DNA from 4 places in the Alkalihalobacillus sp. NPDC127517 genome. Region 2 is predicted to be linked to each of the others. Evidence: predicted binding sites of a transcription regulator. Region 2 holds the regulator's gene; each other region holds the start of a gene.
What was found. The regulator LexA, encoded in region 2, represses DNA repair genes until DNA is damaged. The targets are predictions, from matches to a motif close to CGAACATATGTTCG.
Positions count from the first base shown of each region.

Region 1: the regulator LexA is predicted to act here: its motif matches at 1,753-1,766, upstream of ACQKKO_RS13210 (WYL domain-containing protein).
Region 3: the regulator LexA is predicted to act here: its motif matches at 1,315-1,328, upstream of parE (DNA topoisomerase IV subunit B).
Region 4: the regulator LexA is predicted to act here: its motif matches at 1,525-1,538, upstream of ruvA (Holliday junction branch migration protein RuvA).

Region 1 is NZ_JBNNQX010000009.1:10,899-14,098, forward strand. Features, by position in the region: gene lepB (signal peptidase I) at 1-189, shown strand, start outside; gene yidD (membrane protein insertion efficiency factor YidD) at 225-485, opposite strand; partial or broken gene ACQKKO_RS13205 (M15 family metallopeptidase) at 605-1,424, opposite strand; gene ACQKKO_RS13210 (WYL domain-containing protein) at 1,500-1,724, opposite strand; gene ACQKKO_RS13215 (right-handed parallel beta-helix repeat-containing protein) at 1,870-3,200, shown strand, end outside.
Region 2 is NZ_JBNNQX010000010.1:130,789-133,988, reverse strand. Features, by position in the region: gene ACQKKO_RS14980 (DUF896 domain-containing protein) at 1-58, opposite strand, end outside; gene ACQKKO_RS14975 (YneB family resolvase-like protein) at 145-822, opposite strand; gene ACQKKO_RS14970 (hypothetical protein) at 803-1,033, opposite strand; gene lexA (transcriptional repressor LexA) at 1,185-1,814, shown strand; gene ACQKKO_RS14960 (carbohydrate ABC transporter permease) at 2,021-2,908, opposite strand; gene ACQKKO_RS14955 (carbohydrate ABC transporter permease) at 2,895-3,200, opposite strand, start outside.
Region 3 is NZ_JBNNQX010000002.1:144,196-147,395, reverse strand. Features, by position in the region: gene parE (DNA topoisomerase IV subunit B) at 1-1,268, opposite strand, end outside; gene ACQKKO_RS02665 (CoA-binding protein) at 1,487-1,900, opposite strand; gene ACQKKO_RS02660 (ABC transporter permease/substrate-binding protein) at 1,963-3,200, opposite strand, start outside.
Region 4 is NZ_JBNNQX010000009.1:122,928-126,127, reverse strand. Features, by position in the region: gene ruvB (Holliday junction branch migration DNA helicase RuvB) at 1-878, opposite strand, end outside; gene ruvA (Holliday junction branch migration protein RuvA) at 897-1,505, opposite strand; gene ACQKKO_RS13790 (hypothetical protein) at 1,640-1,894, shown strand; gene ACQKKO_RS13785 (response regulator aspartate phosphatase) at 2,087-3,166, opposite strand.

The sequences.
Region 1 (3,200 bases), on a different contig from region 2:
CCTGGAAAGTATACAGAGGACTTTGACGAGATTGTTGTACCTGATGGACATGTTTTTGTCATGGGAGATAATCGTCCAAGTAGTCTTGATAGTCGTCGGATTGGGCCAGTGAGTGAAGATCAAATTGTTGGAAAAGTTGATTTGCGCTTTTGGCCGTTACCTGAGTTTTCATTTATGGGAAATAAATAAGTAAAAGCCGGAATCCACTTGTGATTCCGGCTTTTTTAATGGTGATGCTGGCATGTATGAGAAGCAGATTCCTCTTCATCTTCCTCTCCTGGAGGCATGTCAATTCCACCTGGGTGAAAGGGATGACATTTAGCTAATCGTTTCAGTAGAAGCCACGATCCTTTTGCTGCACCATATCTTGTAAAGACCGTTGCTCCGTACTGCGAGCAAGTCGGGTAAAAGCGGCACGTTGGTGGTGTGTAGCGGGAGATAAACCGCCGATAAAACCGAATGATGGCTAAGATGAGTTGTTTCAAATGAACCTTCCTCCTAATGAGTAAAGGCTCGCAACGAGCGAGCCACACACATTATATTTCTTTCACCAAATCAAAGAATTCTTCAAGAGCTAATTGATTCTCATAAATCTCAATTGCTGCTTCTCCTACATAACGAAGATGCCAAGGCTCATAGCCGTATCCGGTGATTTCTTCTTTATCCTTTTGATAGCGAATAATGAAGCCAAAATGATGAGCATTCTCTGAAAGCCATTGACCTTCTTTTGTATCCTCATATTCCTGGACAAGACTATAGTTCACACTTGCACTTGAAACATCCATCGCAAGCCCCGATTGATGTTCACTACTTCCAGGGTTTGCGACAAATTCTTGATCAGGGCCAGACTTCGACACAGCTTGATCATAAAGCTCTTGTTGACGGTCATAAGAACGGTAACCTGAAACGGCAGCTAGTTCAATATTTTCCTCATTTGCAGCTCCAAATAGTGCCTCTAGAGCTCCAGCCGCTTCTTCGCGCATATAACTCTTAGGGATATCCTGATGACCATAAGAAAATTTCACATCAGGAATCACAAGATCCTCTGGTTCGTAGTCACTAGGTAACAAAAAGTCGTGATTCACAAAGGTTAAGATATTATCTGGATTTTGAATAATGGCTTGTCCATCAACTTCTTCAATGTCATTAAAATAGTCTGAGGGAAGAGACATAGTTTCTTCGTCAAAAGGTTCTTCTTCCTCTTCTTCAGTTGATTCGTTTTCATCCTCAGTTTTAGTTGAATCATCAGGTGCTGGTTGATGTTCTGTTTGGTCTTGTTGTTCATTCGATGGATTTGAATCGTCAGTTGACGACTGCTGGTCATCTTGTGAGCACGCACTAACCATTATGGCACTTAGTGCTACAATGAATAACCATTTGTTCTTCTTCATAAGTACATACCTGCCTAACTTAGTTTCTTTCATCTATATATATGATTATACCACACGGCTTATCTGTTCAAAAGCCAGCTACATAAGGATAGCCAGCTTTTTGTTGGTTTATCCGGACTTTGAGTAACGTTGTGTAACTGGCGCATAGGAAAGAATACGATCTAAGGAAAAACGCCTCATTTGCTTCTTGTGATGGCAATATGCAGAGAGAATCCCATTCGAGATGGACTCTGGTGTGATGACTCGATGACTGATTTCATTTGACTTTGAAAGGTACATAAGCTCAATCCGTGTTCTACTTAAACACATTTTTGTTAGCTGAGACGTATACACGTCATCACCTCCTTTAACAAAGTATATGCGAACATAAGTTCTTGAACAACTCTATTTACTCAATTGGAATACATTTCTTTATTGATTCAACTTGGACAGCAAAATGGTATTTGCCTTATAATGAGGGCTAAGTGAGGTGGATTGTATGGAAGCCATAACCGTGTCTCAGAAAATCTTGTCAAAATATAAAAATGTAAAACAAGCACTTGAGCTTGTTGAAGAGGGTGGAACGATTCGCCTTGATAAAGCCACATATAAAGGAAAGTATTTTATACATAAATCAGTAACGATTTGCGGTGCGTATACAAAAGACTCCGTTGTTTTAGAAGGCTCCTTTGTTATTAAAAATGGAGCCAAGGTAACCATTAAAAATATGACTCTTCAAGATGATGAAGTTGGTATCTTTGTTCAAGAGGGATCTCTAATTCTTGAGAACTGTGATATCAATCGAATGAGTGAATCAGCCCTTATGGTGAAGAAGAGTTGCCAAGCCACGTTACGAGATGTCATCATCCAAAATAATCAACACGCGCTTCTTTCCCAAGGGAAAGTGCAGATGCATTTTTGTGCACTATCAAACCAACAATCTACGCAAGTGATTCTTTACCCGGGTGCTGACTTAAAATCAAAGCATACGCATATACTTCAAGGAAAAAAAGAAGCCATGCTCCTAAAGGGGCAAACAAACGTAACGCTTGAAGACTGCTCCATCTTTGGTCATTCTGGAGAGTACGCTCAAATTCGTGTGCAAAAGGATGCAGAGCTTAATGTTTTGTCCAGTCGTATTTACGAAGGCGGCAATGGGGGGATTGACGTTCAAGGTGGCAGCTTGCTAATGAATGATGTGGAACTATATAAAAATGTAGGCACACAAATTCAGCTTGAAGACAGCACGGCAACGATTAGTCATTCAACGATGCATAGTTCAGATATTGGATGTGTGATTAGTAATGGCTCCACCCTTAATCTTCATCAATCGCGCCTGTCCGCTCACCTGCAAGCTCAGCTTCACGTAAGGGGTGGTGCCCTTCATGCGAAGCACTGTTCTATTCTAAGTGGGAAAAGTAACGCCATTCTTGTGACTGAATGCGGCGAGGCACATATAGCTGATAGTGAAATTGCCGATCATTTTCTACCACAGATTTGTGTATCCGAACAAGGCCATGCCCGGTTGGAACGCTCCTCCATTCATCATGGTGAGCATTATGGTGTGTGGTTAACTGAACAATCTTCTGCGAGTATTCTTCAATCAAACATCTATGGCCATCAGCAAATTCAAGTGGTTGTAGCGGGAGAGAGCTATTTAGAGATGGATACTAGCTCAGTGTACGAAGGCTATGAGAATGGATTGCATTTCCTTGAAGAAAGCAAAGGAGTCATTTCTCATTGCGAAGTGTACCGCCATGGACCTGAATTCCCGCAAGTGATCGTACGAGAGGGTGCAGATCCTCACTTTAAGCAGTGCACTATATCAGA
Region 2 (3,200 bases):
TATCTTTTGCTTTTTTAGCAAGCTGATTAATACGATTTAATTTATCTTGGTGTAGCATGATGAACACTCACTTTCTAGATACAACTCAATTTGATCATTATGTTATCACGTAAGATAAAAACCTTCAACTTCACTGCTCAGAGGTTAATTGCTGGCATTAGACTCTACCTCTTTTTGTTTCATATACTCTTGATACCGGCGATGCACAGTTGCTTTTGACAAATTATATCCAAGCCCTTTTAATGTTGCAGAAATATCATAAAAAGCCAGTCCTCTTTCTCTTAAACGAATGATTTCTTGTAACGGAACATCCAAACGGTCTCGTCCGCCTCCGCCTAAGCTTGAAAAGTTCTGTTCAGGGTGGTAGCCATCTGCCATCGCTCGCTTCATCCCTCTACGGATCTTTAAATTATGAAGCTTTCTTTGATATTCCTCAACAATAGAAACAATACTTAAAACCATCTCATCAGCTTCTGATAGTTGCAACTGTTCATGATCCTGTAAAGTGAAGATATGGATACCAAATTTCTTTAGCTGATAGAGGAGTGCCATACGAGCATGTCCCCTAGCTAATCTTGTTTCGTCTTGTATTAATAAAATATCAAACGCTTTTTCTTTAGCTAGATCAAGAATCGTTAACATTTCTTCTCGATCAATTTCATACCCACTAGCTTTCTCTTTAATGGAACGAACAAGTGACCATTGCTTTTCTTTAACCATTGCGGCAAGTTCTTGCTCTTGTCTTTCAAGTGATGTTTGCTGCTCTTCTTTTTCCGTACTTACTCTACTATAAATAATGACCCTATTTGTCCGTTTTTCCATCACTTTTTACTCCATTACTAAATTTATACGCGTAATCCACATTTGCTGCTGGTACCCTTTCTACAACATTATCATATTGTTCGTCAACACGATCAACAATTTGCTGATCCATTTGGTCATTTGGAAGTAAAATCGTTATATACATAAGGCCTAATGTAATGATGGCTGCTCCAAGTAAAAAGAATTCCTGTCCTGTCCATTTCTTACTCATATCGCTCACCTCTAATAGAATGTTTGTTCGCCTTTTATATTAAAGGGAACATTCGTTTGTGTCAACTATCTTTTCAGAACTTATGTTTGCGTTACATATGTTCGTATGGTAGGATTTAAATACAAAGGAAACGTTAGAGGAGTGTAATAGAATGACAAAGCTTTCTAAACGTCAGGAAGAAATTCTTGGATTTATAAAAGTAGAAGTCCGCAAAAAAGGTTATCCACCTTCTGTACGTGAAATCGGCGAAGCAGTTGGGCTCGCATCAAGTTCTACAGTTCATGGTCATTTATCAAGACTTGAGAAAAAAGGCTACATCCGTCGCGATCCTACTAAACCTAGAGCAATTGAAGTACTAGATTTAGAAGAAATGGTAGGGGCTAGCGAAAATCCTAAGCGTCAAGCAAGCTATGCACCCATCATCGGTAAGGTTACCGCTGGTCTTCCTATTACTGCGATTGAAAGTATTGAAGATTACTTGCCTCTTCCAGAGCATATGACGGCTGATGACAATACATATGTGTTAGTAATTGAAGGGGAAAGTATGATTGAGGCTGGAATCTACGATGGTGACATGGTGATTGTTAGACAGCAGCAGACTGCTAATAACGGAGACATTATCGTTGCCATGACAGATGAAAATGAAGCAACGGTTAAACGCTTCTTTAAGGAAAAAGATCGAATTCGACTTCAACCTGAGAATGCATCAATGGAACCGATCATTCTTTCATCTGTTACGATTTTAGGAAAAGTGATTGGTGTCTTTCGGACGATTCATTAATTTTCTCATTAAACAAGCTGACCTCACTAGTCAGCTTGTTTTTTTGTCCTTGCCTCTTATTTTAGAAACGTTATATAATACGGTACGTGAAATTTTATTATTACTTGTTCTATCAGACAAGATGTTTTATTTGCTTATCCAATTCTTTAAAGACATGTAGCCAGGTTCTCCATTTGGAAAACCTGGCTCCTTGATTTGTATAGGGTTTACCCTTTCACACCTGTTAATGCAATTCCCTCAATGATTTGTCGTTGGGCAAATACATAAATGACGAGAACCGGAATAACAGAAATGGTTGCTCCTGCCATCATAAGTGGCCAGTTTGTCACATATAGTCCTTTAAATGTTGCTAGTAATAACGGTACCGTATATAAATCCTGATCACTTAAAAAGACTAACGGCTGGATAAAGTTGTTCCATATCCCGATAAACGAGAAGATCCCGAATGCTGCTAGAGCCGGTCTTACAAGTGGCAGAATGATTTTCCAATAAATATAAAGCGGGTTTGCTCCGTCCATAACAGCTGCTTCTTCCATCTCTTTTGGAATCCCCATAATAAATTGTCTGAGCAGGAAAACGCCAAAAGCGTTAAATAAAGCATTTGGTACGAGAATGGATAGGTGACTGTTCACCCAGCCGATCGTATCCATAATGATATATAAAGGGATTAGAGTCACTTGCATTGGAACCATCATGGTTGCTAGAAATGCGACAAATAAAAAGCGAGATCCTGGAAACTTAATCTTTGCAAATGCATATGCAGCCATTGAGCATGTGAGCAACTGACTAAATACAACAACAAATGAAATATAAAAGCTATTAAAATAAGCTCGACCAAACGGCATCGCACTTAATGAATCTGTGATATTACTCCACATAAATGGATCTGGAATCCAGACAGGTGGAACGGCAAAGATTTGCTCAAATGATTTTAAGCTACTTAATGCCATCCAAATAAATGGACCTGCCATCAAAAGTGATCCAATAATCAATGCAAGGTGGAGGACGATTTGAGATGGTCGTATTTTAGATTTCTTTATTTGACGCACTTGTTTTGGTGGTTGTTGTTCAATCGTTGTTTTACCTTCCTCCATCTTCATAGTGCACCCACTTTCTTGAGACTGAAAATTGAATCAGTGTGAACATCAGGATAATCATAAACAGTACCATAGCTGAAGCTGTACTTGGACCAAAAGCCGTCCGTCCAAAAGCCGTCTCATAAATATGATAAACAAGTGTATAACTCGCCTTACCTGGGCCCCCCTGAGTCATAACATAGGCTTGGTCGAATACTTGAAAGGAGCCAATTACTGACATAATGGCAACAAAAAACGTTGTTGGCGAGAGTAGTGGAAAGGTAATATGCAAGAATTTTTGAATCGATGA
Region 3 (3,200 bases), on a different contig from region 2:
TTTCGCTTTGGATTACGTGATTGTGCAGGTGTTAACTTCCCACTTAATAAGACATCGCGTTTTTTACGTTTGCCATTACGTGAATCCTCACGCGCTTTTCTGGCTGCTTCACGGGCTTGAGACGCTTTAATGGCTTTTCGAATCAAACTTGTCCCAATATCCGGATTCTCTTCAAAGAAATACGCAAGCTTCTCAGACACCACACTATCTAACACGGAGCGTGCTTCTGGTGTTCCAAGCTTACTTTTGGTTTGACCTTCAAATTGCAGCTTTGCTTCAGGAACACGCACGGAAATAATGGCTGTAAACCCTTCACGGATATCTGCACCTTCTAAGTTCTTATCCTTTTCTTTAAGAAGCTTTAGTTTTCTTGCATGTTCGTTAAAGCTTCGAGTCATAGCTGACTTAGCACCGAGCTCATGTGTTCCGCCGTCTCTCGTACGCACATGGTTTACAAAGCTTAACACATTCTCTGTATAGGCATCATGGAACTGAAAGGACATCTCCATTTCAATTCCGTTTTGCTCACCGCTAAATGAAATGACTGGATGTAGTGATTCTTTTCCTTCATTCAAATACTTAACAAAGGCTTCAATTCCCGTTTCAAAGAAAAAGATTTCTTGAAGAGTTTCAGATCCGCGCTCATCTTCAAGTTCAATCGTAAGTCCTTTTAGTAAAAACGCCGCCTCACGTAAACGCTCTGAAAGAGTCTCCGTATTAAATGTGGTTGTTGAGAAAATGGTCGGATCAGGTTTAAAACGAACAACCGTTCCCGACTTTCGTGTATTCCCTTTTTTCTCAAGTGTTGTTGCTGGTTTCCCACCATCTTTAAATTGTTGCTGATACAGTTCGCCATCACGTCGAATATCAACAATCAACCATTCAGAAAGCGCATTAACAACAGAGGCACCTACACCATGTAAGCCTCCACTTGTTGCATACCCGCCTTGACCAAATTTACCTCCTGCATGAAGAACGGTTAAAATTACCTCAGGCGTTGGTTTACCCATCTTATGCATTCCAACAGGCATTCCACGCCCATTATCGAGAACCGAGACACTTCCGTCTGAATGAAGAGTTACTTTTATGTAATCACCGAATCCCGCCATTGCTTCGTCAACAGCGTTATCTAAAATTTCATAGATCAAATGGTGTAAGCCACGTGCATCCGTACTTCCGATATACATCCCCGGTCGTTTACGTACGGCTTCTAATCCTTCTAATACTTGTATCGCATCATCATTATATTCTATTTGAGATTTTGCCAAAGTTTGAACCCCTTTCAACGTGCTGCTACTATTGTAGCACAAAAACCGAACATACGTTTCTTGCTATAGTTATAAGTTCATTCTAAAGGTTATTTCAGTTATATCAAGGTTCTTTTCTATTTTTATTATTTTAATTCTTCCACATACTAGGGTGTATTGCATCAAAATAAAAGAGGTTTAGTGAGGGAGGATACCTTATTGGCACCCTCCCCGATCCGTTATTTAAACTTTGCGTGTTCTACTTTAATACAACGATCCATTACCGTTGCGATGTTATGTTCTCTTAAATAGTCATAGGCTTCTTGGTTCACCACACCAAGCTGTGACCAGAAGACATTCGCTCCAACTTCAACCGTTTCTTTTGCAATGTCAGGGAGAAACTCGCTTCTCCTAAAAACATTCACAATATCGATGTCGCCGTCTATTTCATGGAGTGTGGAAACGGCTTTTACACCTAATGCTTCATCAATCGTAGGATTCACTGGAATGATCTCATAGCCTGCTTTTTGCATCGCCTCTGAAACCATGTAAGAGGTTCTCTCGGGATTGTCTGAAAGTCCTACAACAGCAATTCGCTTACTTGTGTGAAGAATATTAGTAATCGCTTGATTCGATGGGTTTTCAATAGACATTGTATCATTCCTTTCGTATCACGTGTACAACCATCATACCCTAAAAAGTACATTTGCACTCATTAGTTCTCTAATAGACCGATTTCAACAAGATAGTCCATTGCTACATCACTTGGGTTCTCGTCTTCAATATCGACTAGATAATTTAATTCCTGAATATCTTGTTCTGAAATTTTTCCAGCAAGCTGATTAAGAATGTTTTCGATCTCAGGATACTTATCTAACGTTTCCTCACGAATCAATGGTGCACCTTGGTACGGAGGGAACAAGTTTTGGTCATCCTCTAACACAAGTAGATCGTTCTCCACAATTTGTGGATCAGTAGAAAAGACATCGGTCCCTTCAATGTCTCCACTTTCAATCGCACGAAATCCTGCTGAAACATCTAAAGAAGTTACGTCACTAAGCTCAAATCCATACCGTTCAGGGAATCCTGCATAACCGTCCTGACGATCGATGAATTCGAAAGAGAATCCGAATGCCCAGTCATCTTTTACTGTATTTAGATCTGAGATTGTTTCGATTCCTTGTTCGTAAGCTTTGTCTCTAGGAACAGCAATCGCATACGTGTTGTTATATAACATTGGCTCCAGGAAACGGAATTGATATTCATCATAAATTCCTTCTTTTGCTTGTTGATACGCTTCGTCAGGATCATAGCTAAAGTCATCTAATGCGAGTAGTTCTCCTACAATCGTACCAGAGAATTCAGGATAGACGTCAATATCACCAACTCGTAAGGCATTAAAAACGAAATCAGTCGCACCTAAGTTTCCTTGAACTTGTACTGTAAGATCAGTCTGCTCTTCAATCAAATGCTTATACATATTTCCAACAATCTCAGGCTCGGCTCCCATCTTCCCACCAACAACAAGATCCGGTCCGATAGCACCTCTTCCAGCAATCATTGGGACAAAGATAATAGCAAGTGATAATCCGATAACTGCAACAACTGGTTTATACGAATGTCGTTTGCTCAGCTTTTCTGTAAAACGTAAGATACCATCAAATAATAAAGCTAACAAAGCCGCTGGAATCGCACCGAGTAAAATGTACTCATTATTTGATCGCTGAATGCCGGTCATAATTAAATCTCCCAGACCACCAGCTCCAATTAATGCAGCAAGCGTTGCTGTCCCAACAATCAGAACCATTGATGTACGAATCCCGGCCATGACTGTAGGTAAGGCGATAGGCAGTTCTACCTTTGTCAGACTGCGAAACGAGTTCATTCCCATCCCTCTTGCGGCCTCACGAATAGCGGGGTTTACTTCTTTAATCCCTGTATACGTATTCCGAA
Region 4 (3,200 bases), on a different contig from region 2:
TCTGACTCTTCCCCAATGGTTGCAGCGATGGTATCCAACCCTACCGGCCCACCTTTGAACTTTTCAATCATTCCACGAAGTAGTTTATCATCAATGTGATCGAGACCCAGCTTATCTACTTGGAGTCTTTCAAGGGCACCCGTTGCTAGTTCATACGTAATAATTCCTTCACCATCTACCTGTGCGAAGTCACGTACTCTTTTTAACAAACGGTTAGCAATTCTTGGTGTGCCTCTCGCACGACGTGCCAGCTCTTCTGCGGCACCTTCTTCAAGCTCCGTCACAAAAATATCAGCTGTACGCCGGATAATGTCCGCTAACTCGTTTTCGTTATAATATTCTAATCGTTCAACGACTCCAAATCGATCACGAAGCGGCGCAGAAATCATTCCCGCCCGAGTAGTCGCACCAACCAAAGTAAACGGCGGCAAATCAAGTCGAACAGACCTGGCCGTTGGTCCTTGCCCAATCACAATATCTAAACAAAAATCTTCCATCGCTGGATACAGTACTTCTTCAACAGAGCGATTCAATCGGTGAATCTCGTCTATGAACAACACATCACCCGGTTCAAGAGCCGTAAGAATCGCTGCTAAATCTCCCGGTCGCTCAATCGCAGGACCAGAGGTTGTTCGCATTTGTACGCCCATTTCCGAGGCAATAATGGCCGATAATGTTGTTTTACCTAATCCAGGTGGTCCGTGTAACAACACATGGTCCAAGCTCTCTTCTCGCATCTTAGCCGCTTGAATATAGACCTCAAGGTTACGTTTAACCTTTTCCTGACCAATGTATTGACTAAAGCTCAGGGGCCTAATTCCGCCCTCAATTGAATCCTCCAACGGTTGGCTTTCGGCTGAAACTAAGCGTTCTTCCATTTGCTCACGCTCCTTTCTTTAACGTTTAAGGAGAAGTTGAAGCGCCTTTTTAATATACTCATCAATTTCTAACGTTTCCTCTTCTAGCTTAGGTCTAATTTTCTTTAATTCTCGATCTACATATCCAAGTGCTTTCAGAGCTTCAAATGCTTCATCTAAGGCATCTGTTTTTGGCTCGCTATATGGTGTGAATAAGTTTGGCTCTTTAGATGGCATTTCATCGGTAAAATCAATCAGCTTTCCTTTTAGATCTAAAATAATCTGTCTGGCTGTCTTTTTACCTACACCAGGGAATCGAGTGAGTAGAGCTTCATCCTCTTCCTCAATGGCTGCTACCACATGTTCTGGCTGACCTGATGCACAAATGGCTAGCGCTCCTTTTGGTCCTATACCAGAAACGTTTAGAAGCTTTTCAAAAAGCGTACGCTCCTTACGCGTCGGAAAGCCGAATAGACGAATCTGGTCTTCTCTCACATAATGATGTGTAAAGATCTGAATCGTCTTATGTAGCTCGTGTTGATATATATATGGGTTAGGACAATATAACTGATAGCCAAGCCCATGATGATCAACGACCACATACTGTGTGTCGATTGCAACAAGTGTTCCTTTTACGTAATCAATCAAAAGTAGAACCTCTCCTATGCGAACATTTATTTCTATTTTAGCACATACCCCTTGTTCGGTCACACCAGAATTCAGGTGTGAATACGCGCGAAACGGGTATGGAAGCATATGGATGAAACGAAAGGAGACTGCTCATGTTTAGACGGGATATGGAAAATGCCTTAATGACACTCCAGCCTAAGGAACGTTTTTACCGAACATTACTCTTAGTTCCGTTTATTCTCATTCTAGTTGCCCTGATCTTTATTGTGCCAGGAGGAAACTGGAATCTCCCTGTAAAAATCATTGTCTCTGGCATTATGATTGCCTTAGTAATATGGCGCTTAATCGTTAATTTCCGAAGAGCAAAAGCACAGCTCGAGCTTGAAAAAGAAGAAAAAAGCAAATAAAAAGCGTCCTCGCGAAAGGACGTTAAAAAGGAAATACAACCTATGGTTTCTATCTTCCAGTATCGACTTTACCTGTAATGCTTACATCCTGGACCGAATTGTTATCAGCAGCATGCACATGGTGAGAGAATCCTGTTGAAATACCGATTAACAAAATGGTCAAACAAAGTGCGCTTGTCCATTTCTTAATAGTTAATCACTCCCTAGTGTAAATTGAAGAACATTCATATCACGAGCTATCTTCATATACTTCAACGCCAATTCAAAATCTCCTCTTTTTTCATAAAAATAGGCGATTTCCTCGCAAACCTCTGACGCATCAAAATATAATTCTTCTTGGATTAGCATTTGAACGCCTTTATTTACAGCTTCCTCGTCAGGATTGACATGTAGATGGCGACAGATTAAACATCTTGCTTGATATTCAACGTTTTTATGTTCAAATGCTAACTCTTCTGCTTCCAAAAGCAAGCTCTCGGCACCTTTTTCTCCTAAACGTAATGTAATAAAAGCCAGGTCTGCTTTTGTTTTTATACTGACAATTGATTCTTTATGATCTGGAATGGCAAGAGCCTTCTCCATATAATACTTTGCTTCCTCTTGAAGGTTTTGCCGTAATCGATTAATTCCAAGCCCTCGTACAATGAGAGAATGCGCATAAGGAAGATCAAAAGAATCTTTCATAATACGTTGGTATCTGACTTCCGCTTCATCATATCGAACAATTTCCGTGTCAATGGCCGCTAAAACGAGTTCAGCGTATAGAACCTTTTCTCTATATGATTCATCTTTTAAGAAGATGGACAATGCCATTTCCAAATAGGAAACGGCAAATGTATATTGATTAATTCGGTAATACCCTTCACCGATTCGTTGATAAAATTCGGCCCGTTCATAATCATCTGTCACATGCTCAAGCAAGGCCTCGGCCCTTACATACAATCGGATCGCTGATTTAAAACGATTATGATAAAATTCGTTTTGACCGTTCATAAAATAGTACAAAAACTCTAAAAAGGGGTCAGGTTGATGTATGGTCACAACAGATGAATCTGAGTGATTTCCACTTCTAGACTCTTGTAGTAACAGTTGATGTCTGAATTCCAGCAATGAATAGTAGGCCAAGACTTTATCACTTTGTTCCATGTCTGATAGCATCATTGTAATTTCTTCTTTTATAGCAATGGATTTATCTATCTCTCTAGCGATCATAAAGCTATACCATTCTGCGCACTTTGCTCCAACCATAGCCGCCGATATTGCTGTTCTCAAACAACCACCTCCCTGCATCTATTATACCGGTAAA